4 regions of the Microbacterium sp. AG790 genome follow, and region 2 is predicted to be linked to each of the others. Evidence: predicted binding sites of a transcription regulator. Region 2 holds the regulator's gene; each other region holds the start of a gene.
The links. Region 2 encodes HrcA, which represses chaperone genes, less so after heat shock. Its sites were predicted from a motif close to TTNGCACTCGNNNNNNNCGAGTGCNAA; they were not measured.
Positions count from the first base shown of each region.

Region 1: groES (co-chaperone GroES) is a predicted target of HrcA. The motif match lies at 2,581-2,607, and genes of this name have one in related genera.
Region 3: groL (chaperonin GroEL) is a predicted target of HrcA. The motif match lies at 1,710-1,736, and genes of this name have one in related genera.
Region 4: DEU37_RS02270 (Hsp20/alpha crystallin family protein) is a predicted target of HrcA. The motif match lies at 1,826-1,852, and genes of this name have one in related genera.

Region 1 is NZ_RBWZ01000001.1:25,904-31,149, reverse strand. Features, by position in the region: gene DEU37_RS00170 (ABC transporter substrate-binding protein) at 1-954, opposite strand, end outside; gene rarD (EamA family transporter RarD) at 1,125-2,057, opposite strand; gene groES (co-chaperone GroES) at 2,198-2,494, opposite strand; gene DEU37_RS00155 (PHB depolymerase family esterase) at 2,914-4,026, shown strand; gene DEU37_RS00150 (class I SAM-dependent methyltransferase) at 4,050-5,243, shown strand.
Region 2 is NZ_RBWZ01000014.1:60,344-65,589, forward strand. Features, by position in the region: gene dnaJ (molecular chaperone DnaJ) at 1-1,074, opposite strand, end outside; gene hrcA (heat-inducible transcriptional repressor HrcA) at 1,127-2,164, opposite strand; gene hemW (radical SAM family heme chaperone HemW) at 2,223-3,440, opposite strand; gene DEU37_RS14530 (DUF1990 family protein) at 3,440-4,090, opposite strand; gene lepA (translation elongation factor 4) at 4,119-5,246, opposite strand, start outside.
Region 3 is NZ_RBWZ01000006.1:764,942-770,187, reverse strand. Features, by position in the region: gene groL (chaperonin GroEL) at 54-1,673, opposite strand; gene DEU37_RS04170 (cold-shock protein) at 1,807-2,010, opposite strand; gene DEU37_RS04165 (LytR C-terminal domain-containing protein) at 2,160-2,732, opposite strand; gene DEU37_RS04160 (DUF3263 domain-containing protein) at 2,742-3,011, opposite strand; gene DEU37_RS04155 (DUF2332 domain-containing protein) at 3,021-4,022, opposite strand; gene msrB (peptide-methionine (R)-S-oxide reductase MsrB) at 4,097-4,513, shown strand; gene DEU37_RS04145 (nitroreductase family protein) at 4,510-5,136, shown strand; gene DEU37_RS04140 (DMT family transporter) at 5,153-5,246, opposite strand, start outside.
Region 4 is NZ_RBWZ01000006.1:361,279-366,524, forward strand. Features, by position in the region: gene DEU37_RS02260 (L-serine ammonia-lyase, iron-sulfur-dependent, subunit alpha) at 1-551, shown strand, start outside; gene DEU37_RS02265 (hypothetical protein) at 640-1,629, opposite strand; gene DEU37_RS02270 (Hsp20/alpha crystallin family protein) at 1,925-2,380, shown strand; gene DEU37_RS02275 (DUF2804 domain-containing protein) at 2,506-3,537, shown strand; gene DEU37_RS02280 (MarR family winged helix-turn-helix transcriptional regulator) at 3,557-3,985, opposite strand; gene DEU37_RS02285 (DUF2207 domain-containing protein) at 4,036-5,246, shown strand, end outside.

The DNA.
Region 1 (5,246 bases), on a different contig from region 2:
GTCGGGCTGGGCGCCGGGAATGGTGCCCTGGGCGCCGTTGAGCGTGCCCGCCTCGAAGTCCTTGCTGTAATCGGCCGTGTTGCCGTCGACGAGGTAGGTCTTCGACAGGTCGAAGCCCTGAGCCTTGAGCTCGGGGACGATCTGCTTGGTCTCGTCGAAAGCGAGGATCACGATCGCGTCGGGCTTGGCAGCCAGAGCAGCCGACACCTCGGACGAGAACGTCTTCTGACCGGGAGCGAACTCCTGGCCCTTGCCCTTGGCGCCGTAGACGACTTCGCCGCCCGCCTTGGTGACGGTCTCTTCGACGACATCGCGCAGGCCGGTGCCGTAGGCGTCGTTGAAGACGATGAAAGCGACCTTCTGGACGCCGTCACCGATGACGAGGTTGCCCAGCGCCGAGCCCTGCACCGTGTCCGGCGGAGCGGTGCGGAAGTAGTAGCTGGAGTAACCGGACAGCTCGGTCGCGGTGTTGGCGGGCGAGATCTGCACCTTGCACTTCGAGACGATGGTGTCGACGAAGTTGAGGCTGACGCTCGAGGACTCGGCACCGAGCACGACCTGCGCGTCGGAGGAGGCGATCTGCGCGGCGGAGGCGGTGGAGACCGACAGGTCGGACGAGGCGCCGGAGTCGGTGATCGGGGCGACCTTGATGGGCTGACCGAGCACGCCGCCGGCGGCGTCGATGTCTTCGACGGCCAGGCCGTAGCCGGCCTCGGCGGGCGGGTTGAGGTACGCCAGCGAACCGGTCTGCGGCAGGATCGTCGCGAGCGTGAACGGTCCGGTCGAGGGCGTGCCGGGCGCGCACGCGGCGGCCGGGTCGGCCGAGCCCGTGGACGTGGCGCTCGGAGCCGTCGTGGCAGCGCCCCCGCCCGAGCTCGAACACCCTGCGAGGGCGAGCGACGCGGCGCCCGCGAGCGCAAACGCGGCGATGATCGCCTTGTTGCGATGAACCATGGGTTCTTCCCTTTCTTCGATGACATCGTGCGGCGCACGGGCTCCGCGGTCTGGCTTGAACGCTAAACCTGCTGTGTCACCAGGATGTTTCGCGCACGCATCGAAGGAAAGCACCGCGACGCAATCGTTATGAACCTCGCCGTGCGCGCGGGAGCACCGCCGGGACGGTCTCAGACCAGATCGGCGACGTCGGAGATGCTCCGGGACCGCCGCGACGACACCACGGAATCGACGCTCAGCACGACCAGCGCGACCCACACGAGCGCGAACCCGATCCAGCGTTCGAGCGGCATCGGCTCGTGCAGGATCCACGCCCCGGTGATGAACTGCAAGATCGGGGCGACGAACTGCAGCAGGCCGATCACGGTGAGCGGCGCCCGGCGCGCACCCGCGGCGAACAGCAGCAGCGGAACAGCGGTGACGACGCCCGCGAGGGTGACCAGCACGGTGTGCCCGACGCCCTGGGTACCGAAGACGAGGCCGGTGGTGGTGGCGACCACGACGAGCTGGATCAGGGCGATGGGGGTCAGCCACAGCGATTCGAGAGTGAGGCCGCTGATGGCGTCGACCCGAGGACCGATCTGCTTCTTCACGAGTCCGTAGGTGCCGAAGCTCGCCGCCAGGGTCAGTGCGATCCAGGGGAAGGATCCGTAGGCCACGATGATGACGATCACGGCCAGGCCCGCGAAGCCGATCGCGATCCACTGTGCCAGCCGGAGGCGCTCCTTCAGCACGATCACACCCAGCAGCACGGTCACGATCGGGTTGATGAAGTAGCCGAGGCTACCCTCGATGACGTGACCGGTCAGGATTCCGATGAGGAACACCTGCCAGTTCACGTAGATCAGCAGGCCCGCGACGATCGTCCAGAACACGAGCCGCCGATCGCGCAGGATCGCGAAGAGCTTGCCCCACGTGCGGGTGACGGTGAGCAGGATCGCGCAGAAGGCGAGGGAGAAGAGGATGCGCCAGACGACGATCTCCCACGGCCCGATGGGAGCCAGCAGCAGGAAGTAGAGGGGCATGAAGCCCCAGAGGAAGTACGCCGCGAAGGCGTAGATCCCACCGCGCCGTTCGTCGCGGGCGGACTCGGCGGGTGTCATGAGACAAAGCCTACGACGGTCGTGACATGCGTGGGGCGACGGATGCCGCGGCATCCTGCCATTGCTGGTCGCTGTTCCGCCAATCCGGTTAACGACGATGGCCCCCGGGATATCCCGGGGGCCATCGTCGAATGCGATCGTCAGCGGACGACGACCGCCAGAACGTCGCGGGCCGACAGGACGAGGAACTCGTCGCCGCCGAACTTCACCTCGGTGCCGCCGTACTTGCTGTAGATGACGCGGTCGCCGACGGCGACGTCGAGCGGCACACGGTTGCCGTTGTCGTCGATGCGGCCGGGGCCCACGGCCACGACCTCGCCCTCCTGGGGCTTCTCCTTGGCGGTGTCAGGGATGACGAGGCCACTGGACGTGACCTGCTCAGCCTCGACCTGCTTGATGACGATGCGGTCCTCGAGCGGCTTGATGGAAACCGACACGGTCTACCTCTTTCTTGCTGGGCGTGATGCTTCAAGACTCGTTAGCACCCACAGGGGTGGAGTGCTAACAGAAGTCTAGAGCGCGGCTGGCACTCGTGCAACGCGAGTGCCAGCTCTGCGACACAGAGGGACACCTGTCATGTGAATCGTCTTTCACCTAACATCGGACCTGCGCTCCTCGACCGGGACGACCGAGCAACGGTGCTCGGACGATGGCGGGAGCGGGATCGGAGTCGACCGATGACCATCCGCGACCTCACGACACATCTCCGCCCTCTGGCCGGCCGGTCTCGGCGCCGACGCGCGCTCACCGCCGCCCTGACCGCGGCAGCCCTCGCCGTCGGCGCCCTCCTGGCCGCACCGGCCGTCGCCCCGCCGCGGCGGCGACAGGGTCGTGGACGACCGAATCGATCGCCGGCATGAGCGTGCGGCTGTACACCCCGGCCCGCGCCGCGACGCTGGGCACCGGCCGCGCACTGATGGTCAGCCTGCACGGGTGCGTGCAGACGGCGTCGACGCTGAAGACCGCCGGAAACTGGGCCGCGACGGCGGAGGAGTACGGCATGGTCGTCGCCCTCCCCGACGCTCCCGGCGGCGGTGTGGTGCTCGGCTGCTGGGACTACTACGACAGCAACCACTCGCGCACCTCCCCCGCACGCCACGACGACAACCTGCTCGCGCTGGTGTCGGCGCTCACCGGCCGTACGTCACTCGGCATCGATCCGACGCAGGTGTACCTCTCGGGCCTGTCCTCCGGCGGCGGCGAGACCATGGTGATGGGGTGCCTCGCCCCCGACGTGTTCGCGGGCATCGGCATCAACGCCGGACCCACCGTCGGCACCACGTCGGGACAGATCGGCAGCGTCGCCGTCTCGCAGGCCCAGGGCACGGCGACCTGCCGGAGCTTCGCCGGCTCGGCATCCGCGTCGTTGTCGAGCCAGCTCACCTCGGTGATCTACGGATCCAACGACACGACGGTGGCGACGGGCTACAACACCCTCAACGCTCAGATCATGGCGGGCATCTACGGCGCCGGGGCGACGTCGACGTTCTCGCTGGCAGGGCTGGCCGGCACCAACACGGCGGGGTCGGGCATGCTCTACGCGGATGCCGCGGGCCCGCGCGTCTCGCTCATCCAGAACACCGGCCTCGGGCACAACTGGCCGGCCGGGGGCGGACCGGGCGGCTCGTACGTGTCGACGAACAGCATCGACTACCCCGCGTACGTGACGGGCTTCTTCTTCGCGCACAACCGGCGCGTCGACCGCTCGGCGAGCCCGAGCCCGAGCCCGACACCTACTGCTAGCCCGACACCGAGCCCCACCCCGACGCCGACCGCACCCGGCGCGACGTGCGTCACGGCGAGCAATGCCGCCCACGCGGCGGCGGGCCGGGCGACCAGCTACGGCGTCAACCCCTACAACCCCTACTACGCGGTGGGCAGTCTCGACTACCTCGGGCAGGGGGATGCGACGGTGACAAGCCTGCAGCAGACGTCGGCGACGCGATGGACGAAGGTGAGCGGGTGCTGAGCCGCCCCGCATAGGCTGGCCGGATGGAACGCGCCGAGCTCACCGCCCTGCTCACCCCCGAAGGGCTGCGGCTGGTCGATGAGCTCGGCGCGATCGACTCCTCCGATGAGGTTGCCCGCACCGTGTCGCGATTGCGGGCGCAGGGTCTGTCGCCCGACCTCGTCTCCGCCGCCGTGGGCCAGGCGCGGCTGCGGACGCGCGCACGCGCGAAGTTCGGCGACTTCGCCGACCGGATGCTCTTCACGCGCGCGGGCCTCGAACAGGCCACGCGCCTGTCGGTGGGCGCGCGCCACGCGGGCCGGTTCCGCGACGCCGGCGTGCACGGCGTCGCCGACCTCGGCTGCGGGATCGGCGGCGATGCGCTCGCGTTCGCCGGGATCGGCCTCGACGTGCTGGCCGTCGACGCCGACGAGACCACGGCGGCCCTCGCCGCGTACAACCTCGCCGCGTTCGGCGACACCGCGACGGTGCGCCATGCCCGTGCCGAGGACGTCGCACTCGACGGCGTCGACGCGGTGTGGCTCGATCCGGCGCGTCGCACGGCCGGCCACACCGAGACCGCGCGGGTCGCCGCCGGCGACTGGTCGCCGTCGCTGGAGTGGGTCTTCGCTCTGGCGGAGCGGATGCCCGCGGGCATCAAGCTTGGACCGGCGTTCGACCGGGCGCGGATCCCCGAGACTGCGGAGGCGCAGTGGATCAGCGTCGACGGGTCGACCATCGAGCTCGTCGTCTGGACCGGAAAGCTCGCCCGCGCCGGTGTGCGCCGCTCGGCGCTCGTCGTCCGCTCCGACCGCGCGGCCGAACTGACGGCGTCCTCCGACGCCGAGGATGCCGAGGTCCGACCCTTGGGCGCTTTCGTCCACGAGCCGGAGGGCGCCGTCATCCGCGCACGCCTGATCGGCGAGGTGGCCCGCCGCCTCGACGCCGGAATGCTCGCCCCCGGCATCGCCTACCTGACCTCCGATGCCGAGATCACGAGCCCCTTCGTGCAGTCCTTCCGCGTCCTCGAGGAGCTGCCCACCGATCTGAAGGCGCTCCGGCAGGCGCTCCGGGAGCGGGAGATCGGCACGCTGGAGATCAAGAAGCGCGGCGTCGATGTCGACCCCGCGACCTTCCGCACCCAACTGAAGCTGAAGGGTCCGCGCACCGCGACGCTCATCCTCACGCGTGGGGGAACCTCGCGCATCGCCCTGCTCGCCGAGCGCGTCACCGGCTGACGC
Region 2 (5,246 bases):
GCCCTGGTGGAACTGCGCCAGGCGGGGCGCCGGGGCCTTGGTCTTCTTGGCGAAGTCCTCGATGAGAGCGCGCTCCTTGGCGTCGAGCTTCGTCGGGGTGACGACCTGCACACCGACCCGGAGGTCGCCGCGCGTTCCGCCGCGCAGGGGCGTGATGCCGCGGCCCTTGATCGTCAGGACGTCGCCGGACTGCACGCCGGATCGCACCTCGAGGTCGACCTCGCCGTCGAGCGAGGAGATCGTCGTGTGGGTGCCGAGGATCGCGTCGGGCATCGAGACCTCGAGGGTGGCGAGCAGGTCGTCGCCCTCACGGCTGAAGACCTCGTGGGTGGCGACGGTGACCTCCAGGTAGAGGTCGCCGTTCGGACCGCCCGCCGGGCCGACCTCGCCCGAGCCGGGCAGCTGGAGGCGCAGGCCCGTCTCCACGCCGCCGGGGATGTCGACCGACACCGTCCGCCGTGCGCGCACGCGGCCCTGTCCCTGGCACGTCGCGCAGGGGTACGGGATGGTCGTGCCGTAGCCCTGGCACGTGGTGCAGGGCTGCGAGGTCATGACGTTGCCGAGAAGACTGCGCACGGTGCGCTGCACCTGACCCGAACCGTGGCAGATGTCGCACGTCGCCGGCTGGGTGCCCGGCTGGCAGCACGATCCCTCGCAGGTCTCGCACAGCACCGCCGTGTCGACGTCGATGTCACGGTGGGTGCCGAAGACGACATCGCCGAGATCCAGCGTCACCCGCACCAGCGCATCCTGGCCGCGCTCACGCCGCGATCGCGGTCGGCCGGCCCGTGCTCCCCCGCCGCCGAAGAACGTTTCGAAGATGTCGCCGAATCCGCCGAAGCCTGCGCCGCCTCCGCCGAAGGGCGAGCTGTCGCCGCCCATGTCATAGCGTTGGCGCTGCTCCGGGTCGCTGAGGACGTCGTACGCGTGGGTCACGAGCTTGAAGCGCTCCGACGCGTCCGCTCCGGGGTTGACGTCCGGGTGCAGCTCGCGCGCGAGACGCCGGTACGCCTTCTTGATCTCGTCGGGGCTCGCATCGCGGGACACGCCCAGGACTTCGTAGTGGTCGGCCACAATCGCCTTTCCTGCCCTGCCGGGCGCGGGTCGGTGTTCGGGAGCGCGACGCTCAGCGGGACGTGTCGTCCTCGTCGAGCAGTCGGCTCAGATAATGCGCGACGGCGCGGACCGCCGCGAGGTTGGTGGGGTAATCCATGCGGGTGGGGCCGAGGAGGCCGACGCGGGCGCGGGTGCCCGTTGCGTCGTACTCGCTCGTGAGGATGGAGGCCTCCGTGAGTCCGAAGGGCTCGTTCTCCCGACCGATGCTCGCGGCGAGACCGTGCTCGTCGGCGACCATCTCGCCCATCAGACGCAGCAGGGTGACCTGCTCCTCGATGGCCTCCAGCAGCGGGTAGATGCTGCCGCGGAAGTCGCCCTCGCGCCGCGCGAGGGTCGCACTTCCGGCCATCACGAGCCGGTCCTGCCGGAAGTCCTCGAGCTCCTCGCCCACGATGCGCGCGACGGTGCGCAACGCGGCGTCGATGCGGGTGCCGTCGGCAGCGGATGCCGAGAGAGCCTCGATGGCGGCCGCGGCCTCGCCGACGGGCTTGCCCGTGACCAGCCGCGCGATCGCGGTCTTGACCTGTCGGGCGGCATCCTCGGTGAGCTCCTCGGCCAGGAAGGCCACGCGCTGGGAGACTCGCCCGGTGTCGGTCACGACGATGACCACCACGCGCGGGCCGCCCAGATGGACGAACTCGATGTGCGTGACGTTCGCGCGCGCGAACGACGGGTACTGCACGATGGCGACCTGTCCGGTGAGCTGCGTGAGGGCGCGCACGGTGCGCATCAGGAGCTCGTCGAGATCGCCCGGATCGCTGAGGAACGACGAGATCGCCGAGCGCTGCGCCGTGGACAACGGCCGCAGGTCGGCGAGATGGTCGACGAACACGCGGTAGCCCTTGTCGGTGGGTACGCGTCCGGAGGACGTGTGCGGCGCGGCGATGAGCTCCTCGTCCTCCAGGAGCGCCATGTCGTTGCGGATGGTCGCCGCGGACACGCCGAACTGGTGACGTTCGACGATCGCCTTGCTGCCGACGGGCTCATGGGTGTCGACGTAGTCCTGCACGATCGCGCGGAGGACCTGCAGGCCGCGTTCCGAGACCATCGCTCCTCCTTGTTGGCACTCAGGGTCGTCGAGTGCCAATATTACCGCGATCGCGCGGTCAGGCGGTGAGGGCGCGCACCACGGCATCCGCCAGCAGGCGGCCGCGGCGGGTGAGGACGACGCGGCCGCGCACGGCGGAGGACCCGTCGATGAGCCCGTCGGCGATGAGTGCCGCGATCGCGTGACGACCCTCTTCGGTCAGCTCGGACACCGCGATGCCCTCGGCGATCCGCGACCGCAGGAGCACGTCCTCGAGTCGCCGCGCAGCGGCATCGGGGCGCTCCCGCGCCGCCGCGGGCGACGTGCCGGCGGCAAGGCGCTGCGCATACGCCGCGGGGTGTTTGACGTTCCACCACCGCAGGCCGTCGACGTGGCTGTGCGCGCCGGGGCCGTAGCCCCACCAGTCGGTGCCGCGCCAGTACGCGAGGTTGTGGCGGGAGCGGTGACGGGGCGCCGTCGCCCAGTTCGACACCTCGTACCAGCCGAACCCGTTCGATGCGAACGCCTCGTCGGCCAGCTCGTACATGTCGGCCTGGAGGTCGTCGTCCGGCGCGGCGACCTCTCCGCGGCGGATCTGGCGCTCGAGCTTCGTGCCCTCTTCGATGATGAGCGCGTACGCGGAGATGTGGTCGGGTGCGAGCGCCACAGCTGCCTCGACCGAACGACGCCAGTCGTCCAACGCCTCCCCCGGCGCGCCGTAGATCAGATCGACGCTCACATCGAGGCCGGCCGAGCGCCCCGCGTCGACGGCCGTCTGCACGCCGGCCGGATCGTGGGTGCGCTCGAGTGCGGCGAGCACGTGGGGCACGGCCGACTGCATGCCGATCGACAGCCGGGTCACGCCGGCCTCCGCCAGCTCGTGTGCCATTGCGACGGTCACCGTGTCGGGGTTGGCCTCGACGGTGACCTCGGCGTCGGCGGCCAGCGCGAAGGCGGAGCGGATGCCGTCGAGCATCCGCGCCAGATCTCCCGCGGGAAGCAGAGTGGGCGTGCCGCCGCCGAAGAAGACGGTGGATGCCGCGCGGAGGGGCCCCCGCGCCGACAGCACGCCCCGTGAGAGCGCGATCTCGCGGAGAACCTCGTCGGCGTACGCGTCCTGGCGCGCGCCCCGGAGCTCCGTGGCGGTGTAGGTGTTGAAGTCGCAGTAGCCGCAGCGCACCCGGCAGAAGGGCACGTGCAGGTAGACGCCGAAGTCGCGGGCGGGGTCGATCGAGATATCGGGCGGCAGCGCGCCGTCGATCGGCGCGGGGTCACCGAGCGGGAGGGCGGAGCCCATCAGGCCGGCGTCGTGTACAGCGGAGAGATGGCTTGCAGGTATCCGCGGAACAGCTCACGACGGCGTCGCTTCACCAGCGCCGGAACGACGCGGTAGAGCGTGGCGACGGGACGGTCGAAGGCACGCACCGTGAAGCGTACTTCGTCGTTGTCCGCCCAGGTCACGACGAACGACTCCTCGCCGCTGACGACGGAGTCGCCGACCGTCCCCAGAGCGAAGCCGACGCGCCGGGGCTCTTCGATCGCGTAGATGACGCGCAGCTCGCCGTCCGCGTTCATGCCCTTGACGTGTCCGCGCACCCGCACCGTCGTTCCCGCAGCCACGTACGGGGTCCCGTCGGCGTCGAAGCGCTGGTCGGCGTCCAGGCGACTCGCGACCATCGGATTGCCGTCGACGTCGTAGCCCACGCCCGTGTACATCGGTCCGGCAGCCGGACGCACGTCCGAGATCGTGAGGCCCGCTCCGCGCAGCGCCGTCCACGACAGCAGCGCGTCGGCCGACGACTCGAAGCGGGCGTGGCCGCTGCCGAGCAGCCAGGAATCCTCCGCCGGAACGCTGCTCTCGGGCGGATAGCTCATGAGGTCGTGCGCCTGCGTGGCGCCGACGGCGGCGTAGTCGACAGTGTCGTCCTGAAAGCTTCCGCGACGCATGATGTCCAGCCTAACCGGGGCGTCCGGCTTACTTCTTGTCCTTGCCTTCGACATCACCGGAGAGCGCGGCGATGAAGGCCTCCTGAGGCACCTCGACGCGACCGACCATCTTCATGCGCTTCTTGCCCTCCTTCTGCTTCTCCAGCAGTTTGCGCTTGCGGGTGATGTCGCCGCCGTAGCACTTGGCGAGCACGTCCTTGCGGATGGCGCGGATGTTCTCGCGCGCGATGATCCGCGCGCCGATGGCGGCCTGGATGGGCACCTCGAACTGCTGGCGCGGGATGAGTTTGCGCAGGCGTTCGGTCATGAGGGTGCCGTACGCGTACGCCTTCTCCCGGTGGACGATCGAGCTGAACGCGTCGACCTTCTCACCTTGCAGCAGGATGTCGACCTTCACGAGATCGGCCTCCTGGGATCCGGCAGGCTCGTAGTCGAGGCTCGCGTAGCCCTGGGTCTTGGACTTCAGGTGGTCGAAGAAGTCGAAGACGATCTCGCCGAGCGGCATGTTGTAGCGCAGCTCGACCCGGTCCTCACTGAGGTAGTCCATGCCGAGGAGCGTTCCGCGGCGCTGTTGGCAGAGCTCCATCACCGTGCCGACGTAGTCCTTGGGCAGCAGGATGCCGACCTTGACGACCGGTTCCGAGACGCTCGCGACGCGGCCGTCCGGGTACTCGCTCGGGTTGGTGACCGTGACGGATTCGCCGGTGTCGGTCGTGACCTCGTACGTCACTGACGGGGCCGTGGTGATCAGGTCGAGGCCGAACTCGCGCGACAGACGCTCCGTGATGATCTCGAGGTGCAGCAGGCCCAGGAATCCGCAACGGAACCCGAAGCCCAGCGCGACGGAGGTCTCCGGCTCGTACTGGAGTGACGCGTCCGACAGCTTCAGCTTGTCGAGCGCCTCACGCAGATCGGCGTAGTCGCTGCCGTCGATCGGGTAGATGCCGCTGAAGACCATCGGCTTGGGGTCGGTGTAGCCGGCCAGCGCTTGTCCCGCGGGCTTGCGGTGGTTGGTGATCGTGTCGCCGACCTTCGACTGGCGCACATCCTTCACGCCGGTGATGAGGTAGCCCACCTCGCCGACGCCGAGGCCCCGGGTGGGAACCGGCTCGGGGCTGGAGACACCGATCTCGAGCAGGTCGTGGGTCGCTCGCGT
Region 3 (5,246 bases), on a different contig from region 2:
GCTCCACGCAGAAAGGCCCCTCCGAAGAGGGGCCTTTCCGTTGAGATCCGGACTCAGAAGTCCATGCCACCCGTGGGGTCGCCCGCGGGAGCGGCGGCCTTCTCGGGCTTGTCGGCGACGACGACCTCGGTGGTGAGGAACAGACCCGCGATCGACGCAGCGTTCTGCAGCGCCGAGCGCGTCACCTTGGCCGGGTCGATGATGCCCGCGGCGAACATGTCGACGTACTCACCGGTGGCGGCGTTCAGGCCCTGGCCGACGGGAAGCTCCGACACCTTGTTGGCGACGACACCCGGCTCGAGGCCGGCGTTGAGGGCGATCTGCTTCAGGGGCGCCTCGATGGCGACCTTGACGATGTTCGCACCGGTCGCCTCGTCACCCGTGAGCTCGAGCTTCTCGAACGCACGCTTGCCGGCCTGGATGAGGGCGACACCACCACCGGGGACGATGCCCTCCTCGACGGCGGCCTTCGCGTTGCGAACGGCGTCCTCGATGCGGTGCTTGCGCTCCTTGAGCTCGACCTCGGTGGCCGCACCCGCCTTGATGACGGCGACGCCGCCGGCGAGCTTGGCGAGGCGCTCCTGCAGCTTCTCGCGGTCGTAGTCGCTGTCGGTGTTCTCGATCTCGCGCTTGATCTGGGTCACGCGACCCTCGATCTGCGCCGACTCGCCCGCACCCTCGACGATCGTGGTCTCGTCCTTGGTGACGATGACCTTGCGTGCCTTGCCGAGCAGGTCGGTGGTGGCGTTCTCGAGCTTGAGACCGACCTCCTCCGTGATGACCTGGCCGCCGGTGAGGATGGCGATGTCCTGGAGCTGCGCCTTGCGACGGTCACCGAAGCCGGGAGCCTTGACGGCGACCGACTTGAAGATGCCGCGGATCTTGTTGAGAACGAGGGTCGCGAGAGCCTCACCCTCGACGTCCTCGGCGATGATGACGAGCTCCTTGCCCTCCTGGATCACCTTGTCGACGATCGGCAGCAGGTCCTTGATGTTGGAGATCTTCTGGTTCGCGATGAGGATGTACGGGTCCTCGAAGACAGCCTCCTGGCGCTCCGGGTCCGTGACGAAGTAGGGGTTGATGTAGCCCTTGTCGAAGCGCATGCCCTCGGTGAGCTCGAGCTCGGTGCCGAACGTGTTCGACTCCTCGACCGTGACGACGCCTTCCTTGCCGACCTTGTCGATCGCCTCGGCGATCAGCGCGCCGATCTCGGGGTCGGCGGCGGAGATGGATGCCGTGGCGGCGATCTCCTCCTTGGTCTCGACCTCCTTCGCGGAGGCGAGCAGCTCGTCGGAGAGCGCCTTGACGGCCTTCTCGATGCCCTTCTTCAGGGAGATGGGGTCTGCGCCGGCCGCGACGTTGCGCAGCCCTTCGCGCACGAGGGCCTGGGCGAGGACGGTAGCCGTCGTGGTGCCGTCACCGGCGACGTCGTCCGTCTTCTTGGCGACCTCCTTGACGAGCTCCGCGCCGATCTTCTCGTACGGGTCGTCGAGCTCGATCTCCTTGGCGATCGAGACACCGTCGTTCGTGATCGTGGGGGCGCCCCACTTCTTCTCGAGCACGACGTTGCGACCGCGCGGGCCCAGGGTCACCTTGACGGCGTCGGCCAGGATGTTCAGGCCACGCTCGAGGCCACGGCGGGCCTCCTCGTCGAAAGCGATGATCTTTGCCATAAGTGTGTCGTCCCTCCCGGACGTGAGGATGAGTCTTTAGCACTCGCGATGATTGAGTGCTAACTCATTCTGGCACTCTGGCATGACGAGTGCAAGCCGCGCCGAGCGGGCGCGACGGGAGGGCCGAACGACGTCAGGCGACGACGCGGACCGACTCGGCCTGCGGGCCCTTCTGACCGGCGCCGACGGTGAACTCGACCGTCTGCCCCTCCTCCAGGACGCGGAATCCCGACATGTCGATGTTGGAGTAGTGGACGAACACGTCCTGGCCGTCGGTCACGGTGATGAAGCCGAAACCCTTCTCGGCGTTGAACCACTTGACGGTACCTTGGGCCATGCGAATCTCCTGATGCTGCGGTGGGACGTCGCAATGCTAACCAGCGTGAGAGCGGCGAAATCGCCGTTCCGGCAAGTGTTGACACAGGCGCATCAAACTGTTCACACGCGCGAAACACGCTCCCCGCCGATACCCGCAGGGCGGGGTGGTCAGCCGGCCGGAGTGGCCCCGGCATCCGTGCGATCGGCACCGATCACGACCACGAGGAGCTTGGCGCCGTCGCCGCTCGCGAGGCCCTTGTACGCATCGCTGAGCGTCACGGCCGCCCCGCCGATCACCTGTGCGAGTCCCCGCGCCGCGCCTTCTTCGGCGGGGTCGGAGTAGAAGACCGTCGTGGTCGGGAAGTCCTTGGAGCTGGCGTCGCCGGCCGTGACGCTGTCGGGCGACCAGCCGGCCCCGACGATGGTCTGCGCGAGGGAGCCGGCCAGACCAGACTGTGTCGTCGCGTTGAGAACGGTGACCGGGTACGACGTGTCGACGACCGGCTCGGCGGTCGAGATGGTCGTCGGCGTGGCGCTCGGTGTGGGAAACAGGGTGACGCGCCCGGTGGCGATCAGCGTGCCGAAGATGCCCAGCGCGACCAGCACGACGATCGCGATGACCGACCACAGCACCACGATTCCTCCCCGCAGGCGCGGATTCTCGGCGCGATGCGCGCCGATGCGTCCCCCCTCGAGGGCGAGATCATCGAAGCGGTCCTTCTGCGGGGGCGTACTCGGCACCCCAGAATGCTACCGGCCTGTTCCGGTGCGGACGGCGGGAACGGCCGCGCGTCCCGCACGCTCGCTCTCGCGCGCATCGCGGAGCCGACGGAGGCGGTGCACCAGCATGGCGTCGTGCGCCGCGGCATCCGGTTGATCGATGATGCGAGCCAGCAGCTGGTAGTACCGGGCGGGCGCCAGGGCGAGCTCGGCACGGATGGCCTCCTCCTTGACGGCGTCGTGCACGGTCCACCGCGACTCGAAGTCGAGGAGGAGGCGATCACGCTCGGAGAGGGGCACCTGCTCACGTTAACCCCGCGCAGCGCGCTCGCCGGGACGCCACTCCAGCCATCGCCCGAGTGGGTCGGCGTGGGCGAGGACGACGCCGTCGCGCGCGAGTGCGAAGCCCTCAGCGGGAGCGTTCGATGCGATCCGCCCGCCGCGCCATCCCTCGTGCAGCGAGGGCGCGTCGAGGGTGATCCAGCGGCCCACGGCGGATACCTGCTCGATCAGCGCGTGGCGCGCGTGCCAGCCGAGGTGCGCCAGCACGCCGGGGGTCTGAACGACCAGCGTCGCCTCGGGCGGCGCCGCCGCGACGGCGTGAGAGAGCTGGTCGACGCCGTCACCCGCGAACATGAGGGGCGGCTCCGCTGCCGCGATGCGCAGGGCGGAACGCACCCGATCGGCGCGTCCGGTCTCGCCGGGCCAGACCAGAGCCGTCAGCCATGATTCGGTGGCCGGGTCGGATGGATCCAGCGGTGCGAGATCGATGCCCGCCCGCCAGACGATCTCCGGATGCCGCAGCGGCGGCACGTGCAGACCACGAAGCTCGCTCTCGAGCACGACGGACGATGCGCCGCCGCGAGGGTCGTGCACGATCTCGCCGGCGACGCCGCGATAGCGGTAGGAGTATCGGTCGGGGTAGAGACACAGTCCTGCACTCGCGCCGACCTCCAGCAGCGCGATCGGCCCGTCGATGCCGGCCAACGCGGGCAGCAGAGCGGCGCACCGCAGGGGTTCGTTCGTCTGCAGAGACCGCGCCGCGCACTCCGTGACCAGTCTGTCGCTGTGGGCGAGCACCCACTCCCGCCACTGGGGGTACCCGCTCTCGCCGGATCCGAGCATCCGCGCGACGGCGAAGACGAGGGGCGGCTGACGATGCGAAGGCGAGATCCTCTCCAGCACCTCCTGCACCGCGGCATCCGCGGCGATTCCGACGGCCCACTCGCCGTACAGCGCGGAACGACCGGGAGCCTCGTCGCGGGCGAACCGGGCGTAGCGCGCCGACACCGATTCTGGGAGCGAACTCATGGGTGACATTCTCGCGGGCTGAGCCGACCGCGGCCCGCGTCGGGTTGAATAGTGGGTGGAGTAAGGAGCCAGACATGACCTACCGCGTGACCAAGACCGACGACGAGTGGCGTTCGGAGCTCACCGCCGACCAGTACGCGGTGCTCCGCGAGGCGGGCACCGAGCGCGCCTGGACCGGCGAACTGCTCGACGAGAGCCGTGCCGGCCTCTACACGTGCGCCGCGTGCAGCGCCGAGCTGTTCCAGAGCGGGACGAAGTTCGACTCGCATTGCGGGTGGCCGAGCTTCTACGAGTCGGTGCGCCCCGAGGCCGTCGAGCTCATCGAAGATCGCAGCCACGGGATGGTCCGCACCGAGGTGCGGTGCGCGAACTGCGGCTCGCATCTCGGACACGTCTTCCCCGACGGGTTCGGCACCCCCACGGGCGACCGGTACTGCATGAACTCGCTGTCGCTGTCGTTCACCCCGGCCCCGGAGGCGGATGCGTCGTGATCGAGACGGTCACGGACTACCCGGCCCTGGCGGCGGTGCGAAACCGTCGCTCCTGGTCGAAGGTGACGGATGCCGCGCCCACCCGCGCCGAGCTTCTCACCCTGATCGCGGCGGCGGGGCGGGTCGCCGACCACTCGTCCCTGCGGCCGTGGCGCGTCATCGAGCTGCGTGGCGAGGACCGGGCGACGCTCGGGGCGGCGATCGCGAAGGCCGAGGGCGACGACAAACCGTCGACGAAGCCGTTGCGCGCGCCACTGCTGCTCGCCGTGGTCGCCAGCTACCGCAAGAGCGAGAAGGTTCCCCGCTGGGAGCAGGAGGCGGTCGCCTCGGGTGTCGCCCACACGCTCAGCCTTCTGCTGGATGAGGCGGGATGGGGTGTCATCTGGCGCACCGGTCATTACACGCGGGCGAAGGCGGTGGCCAAGGCGCACGGACTCGCGAAGGACGAGGAGCTGCTCGGCTGGCTGTACGTCGGCGGCAAGCCCACCGGTGCGCGACCCGGTCGCCGCAAGAGCGTCGATCCCCGTGCGCATCTCAGTCGAATGCCGGCCCCCGCCAAGGGCGCCGACAAGGACGGCGGGGCGACGAAGACCGGCGCGAAGAAAGACAAGAAGAAGAGCTGACACTCCCGTCGTCCGCTCAGGTTCGTCGTCGCCGCCAGGGCGCGAGAGCGACGACGACCGAGCTCGCCGCGACAGCGACCATCAACAGTTCGGTTCCCCAGCCGGGACCG
Region 4 (5,246 bases), on a different contig from region 2:
GCTCGGCGCTACTCGGGCTGCACGGTCCGGACGGCCGCGAGGCGGGTGAGGCGGCGCACGGGTCGGAGGACATCGTCGCCACCGCGCAGGAGCTCGCCGAGGCGAACCGGCGCCGCGGCATCCGTCGATTCCTGCTGACGGCGACGGCGCTCGGCTCGCTGTTCAAGGCGAACGCGTCGATCTCGGGAGCCGAGGGCGGGTGTCAGGCCGAGGTCGGCTCGGCGTGCGCGATGGCGGCCGGCGGGCTGACCGCCGTGATGGGCGGCACCAACCGTCAGATCGAGAACGCCGCCGAGATCGCGATGGAGCACCATCTGGGGCTCACGTGCGACCCGGTGGGTGGGCTCGTGCAGATCCCGTGCATCGAGCGCAACGCGATCGCGGCATCCACCGCCGTCACCGCCGCGCGCCTCGCGCTGCGCGGCGACGGCACGCACTATGTGCCGCTGGATGCCGTCGTGGAGACGATGCGTCAGACGGGCATCGACATGTCGACCAAGTACAAGGAGACCAGCGAGGGCGGACTCGCCGTCAACGTCGTCGAGTGCTGAGCGCCGCGCGCGCCTGCCGCGGTTCAGTTGGCGTTCGCGCGGGAAATCGCGATGTGATTACCGGTGCAAGCGTCAACCGAGCGACCGGTCACGCGTGCCAACCTCGGCGTGCGAGGGCGGCGCGGACCAGCGCGACTCCCCGCGAGGGATCGTGTCGGATGTGCGCGGCGCTCAGGCGCACAACATCCCAGCCGAGGTTCGCATAGTCGGAGTACTTCTCGAGGTCGCGCACCCACTGGCGACGCGAGGTGCGGTGGTGATCGCCCTCGATCTCGACCGCGACCCGGTGCGCCACGAATGCGCCGTCGCTGATGCCGAGCAGTCGACCGTCTGGCGCGCGCACCTCCACGTCGAGCTCGGGCTCCGGCAGACCCGTCCCGATGAGCGACAGTCGCCAGTCCGTCTCGAGCGGCGACATGCTGCCGGTGCGCAGCAGGGGAAGCGCGGCACGGAGCTTCGCGATTCCGCAACGGCGGCCTGCGGCGACAGCCGCGGCCAGATTCTCGGGTCCGGCGTGTCGAGCGTCGGGCAGACGCCGCCCCCATCCGTCGCGGGGCACGCGGATGATCGCATCACCGATCACCACCAGGTCTCGAATCGTGTGCTCGCGGGCGAGCATCGCCCAGGCGGAGGCGGGCGTCGCGACCGGAAGGCCCGCCCGGACGGTGGTGTGAACGAGCATCGGGGTGATCTGCACGGCGGTGATGCCCGTCCGTCTGAGGGCACGGTGTGGCGCGGGAACGGCGACGTCGAGGTCGGCGGATGCCGCGGCATCCGCGTCGGGGAAGGGGAGCCCGTGGATCGCGAGCGCCGTCGTCCCGGTGTAGAACGCATGGGGCGGCAGCACGAGTGCGTGGGCGCGGACGCGACCCAGGATGTTGCGCCGGGCGATCTCGTCCGGCGTGTCCTCGCCGTCCGGTGCGGCGCCGTCCGTGTCGCGCCGAACGCGGACTCCGCGGAAGGGTGCGTCGAGGTCGCGAGCCGAGAGGCGCCCGCGAGTGACGCCGGCCGTCGACGCGTCGGCGGCGGTGAACACCTGCGGCAATGTCGGCGGAAGTGGTCGGGGTGGGCGCGGCATCCGCTCATGCTGGGCCCATCTCCTGATGTCGTGGACACCGTCCGCCGGCTCGTGGAGAACTTGCGCTGTTACCGCACGTGGGGAGGAAGGGTTCCGTGTGCTGAATGGGCGGCGGCGCCGGAAACAGCGGTGCGGCTTCCGGCGCGAGGGTCATGTGAACGGCGCGCGATCGCGCACGTTCGCTGTGCGTGAACCGTTGGCACTCTCCTGTGTCGAGTGCTAATCTGATGCTAGTTGAGTTGATGAGGCTCAACTTTGACAGACCCTCACAGTGACAAAGGACAAGGAGAGAAAAATGGCCACGTATGACCCGTTCCGTGACCTCGACCGCATCGCGTCGGGCCTCTTCGACACGCGCCGGGGACCCCGCCGGATGCCGATGGACCTCTACCGCGACGGCGACCACTACGTGCTCAGCGCCGACCTTCCCGGCATCGACCCGGGCTCGGTGGACATCGATGTGGACGGCCAGCTGCTGACCATCCGCGCCGAGCGCACGCTGAGCGAGGGCGACGGAGTGAAGTGGATCACGCGGGAGCGTGAGACCGCGAGCTTCCTGCGTCAGCTCAACCTCGGTCAGGGCATCGACACCGACGGCATCGCCGCGACGTACAGCAACGGCGTGCTGACGGTCACGATCCCCGTGAGCGAGAAGGCGAAGCCGCGCAAGGTCCAGGTCGTCGCCGACGGCGGTGCCCCCACGATCCAGGCGCACGAGTCGGCGCAGGAGCCGCACCCGGTCGAGCAGTAGTCCCGGCCCGCGCACCCGCGCGCAACCGCCCCGTGTCCGCGAGGACCGGGGCGGTTCGCGCCTGCGCGCTAGTGTCGAAGCACCCACCGGAAGCACCAGCACTCGGAACGTCAGCAAGGATGCCGATGACCGCACCCCCCGCCGCGCGCGAGCGCGAGCTCACCGAACCCGTCTCCCTCACCCGCCCCGACGGCCGCCTCAATCCGGCGGCGATCGGCTTCGCCCGCTCGCCGCTCGTCGACACCCGCGGCATCGGAGGTGGACGCTTCGTTCGATCGTGGGGGCGCAACAAGAGGTGGGAGTACTGGAACGTCATGACGCCCACGCACATCGTGTCGCTCACGGTGTCGTCGCTGGACTACGCCGCCGTGCACGAGGTGTGGATCCACGACCGGGCCACGACGCGTTCGTGGGGCCGCAGCGTCACGGTGCTGCCGTCGCGGGAGGTGTCGCTGCCCGCCTCGCTGGGCACCGGCATCACGATCGCGCGGCACGCCGACCTCGCCGCCACCATCACGCCGGCCGAGCGCGGGTCGCTCTGGCGTCTGCACGCCGAGATCCCGGACGCGTCCTTCGACATCACGGTGCGCCGCCCGCCCGGACACGAGCTGCTGGCGGTCGTGGTGCCGTGGTCGTCGCGGCGGTTCCAGTACACCGTGAAGGATGTCGCGCTCCCGGCATCCGGTGTGCTGACGCTCGACGGCGTCGACCACGAGGTGCCGGCGGGATCGTGGGCGGTGCTGGATCACGGGCGAGGACGCTGGCGCTACGACGTGTCGTGGAACTGGGGCGCCGGGTCGGGAACCCTCGCAGACGGACGCAGCCTCGGCATCCAGGTCGGAGGACGATGGACCGACGGGACGGGCTCGACGGAGAACGCCGTCGTGCTCGACGGCACGCTGCACAAGATCTCCGAGCCCGTCGCCTGGGACTACGACCTTGCCGCGCCGCTGCGGCCGTGGCGGGTGCGCGGAGGAGGGCTGGATGCCGTGTTCACCCCGTTCTACGACAAGGCCTCCGCCATGAACCTCGGCGTGGTCTCCTCGCGCACGGACCAGTGCTTCGGCACCTGGTCGGGAACGTTCGCCGTCGACAGCGGTGCGATCGCGTTCGACGGTATCGAGGGATTCGCAGAGGATGTCCGCAACCGGTGGTAGCCGGGGCGGCACGAGACGGTCAGGCGCCGCGCAGCTTCGTCGTCAGCCGCTGCAACTGTGCCAGCTCGTCGTCGCTGAGCACCGACATCCGCTCGGCGATCGATCGGCCGTGCACCGTCGCGAGTCGCCGGAACGCGGCCGCGCCCCGTTCGGTTGCGCGGACGATCGCGCCACGCCCGTCGAGCGGGTCGACGCACTTGCTGATGAGGTCGCGCGCGACCATGCGATCGACCAGCCGCGAGACGCTCGGCTGGCTGATGAGCATGTTGGCGGTCACGTCGCGCAGGCGCGCGCTGTTGTCTTCGCCGCGGACGACGGTGAGCAGCACGTCGTACTCTGCTTGCGTCAGCTCGTCCTCGCCGAAGTCGTCGCTGATCTCGCGCAGGATCTCGTGCTGCGCGCGAAAGAGACTCTCCCACGCGGAGATGGCGAGACGGCGGTCGGTCATGGCGTCAACTGTAGTGCGCCACTCGCACGGCGCCCCATAGGCTGAAGCCCATGGGGCGCGCGCGTGCACGGATCGTCGGAGTCGCACTCGCGATCGCCGGTGTCGCGGTCGCGCTGGCGGCCGGGACAGCGAGCCCCGCATGGGCTGGACCGGCGACGGCGGTCGCACAGGTCGCACCCCCGGCATCCGTCGCGTCCGTCGCCGCGGCGGGGGTCGACGACTTCTCGTTCTCGTCGATGACGGCCGACTACACCCTGACGCGGGCCGCCGACGGAACCAGCCGGCTGCGGGTCGTCGAGACGATCGTGGCGCAGTTCCCGGATGCGGATCAGAACCACGGCATCCGCCGGCAGATCCCCGATTCGTACAACGGTCAGCCCCTCCGCCCCGAACTGATCTCCGTGACGGACGGCGACGGCGCGCCGCGCCCGAGCGAGGTGGAGGATCAGGACGGCGTGTTCTCGGTCGTCTCGCGGTCGGACGAGTTTCTGCGCGGCGCGCAGACCTTCGTCCTCACGTACACGCTCGAGAACGTGACGTGGGTGTTCGGTGACTCCGGCCTCGAGTTCTACTGGGATGTGAACGGCGTCGACTGGGGACAGTCGTTCGGCCGTGTGACGGCTCGGCTGCACCTGGACGCGTCGTTGGCGGCATCCCTGACGGGGCGCATGTCCTGCTATCAGGGAGTGCAGGGGGCGAGCACGTCCTGCGCGTCGATCGCGTCGACCCCGGATGCCGCGATCAGCGGTTCGGGTACGGTCATCACCGCCGTCGCCGACGACGTGCAGCCGCACCAGACCCTCACGATCGCCGTCGGGTTCGCGGACGGCACGTTCGCGACCTTCGACTCCGGATATCTGGCCTCCCCGTTCGGCTGGGGGCAGCTGGGTGCGGGGCTGCTCGCCGTCGGCGCGGGTGCTCTGGGTCTGCGTGCGCGGAGACGCGAGCTGGCCGATGAGCCCGGTCGCCCGACGATCATCGCGGAGTACGACCCCCCACGGATCGTCGACGCGCTCGAGAGTGCCGTGCTGCTCGGGCAGTCGTCGAAGGCGATCCCGGCGGAAGTGCTGGAGCAGGCGGTGCGCGGGTCGATCCGCATCCTGGAGTCCGACGGGCGCGGCTGGGGCAAGCCGAAGCTGATCGCGGAGCTCGTCGACCGGTCGAAGGCGGACGGCGACGGGATGATGCTGTTGGACGGACTCTTCCCGGGCGGGGCGCCGGGCGCGCAGTACCAGTTCGGAAAGCAGGACACCAGGTTCTC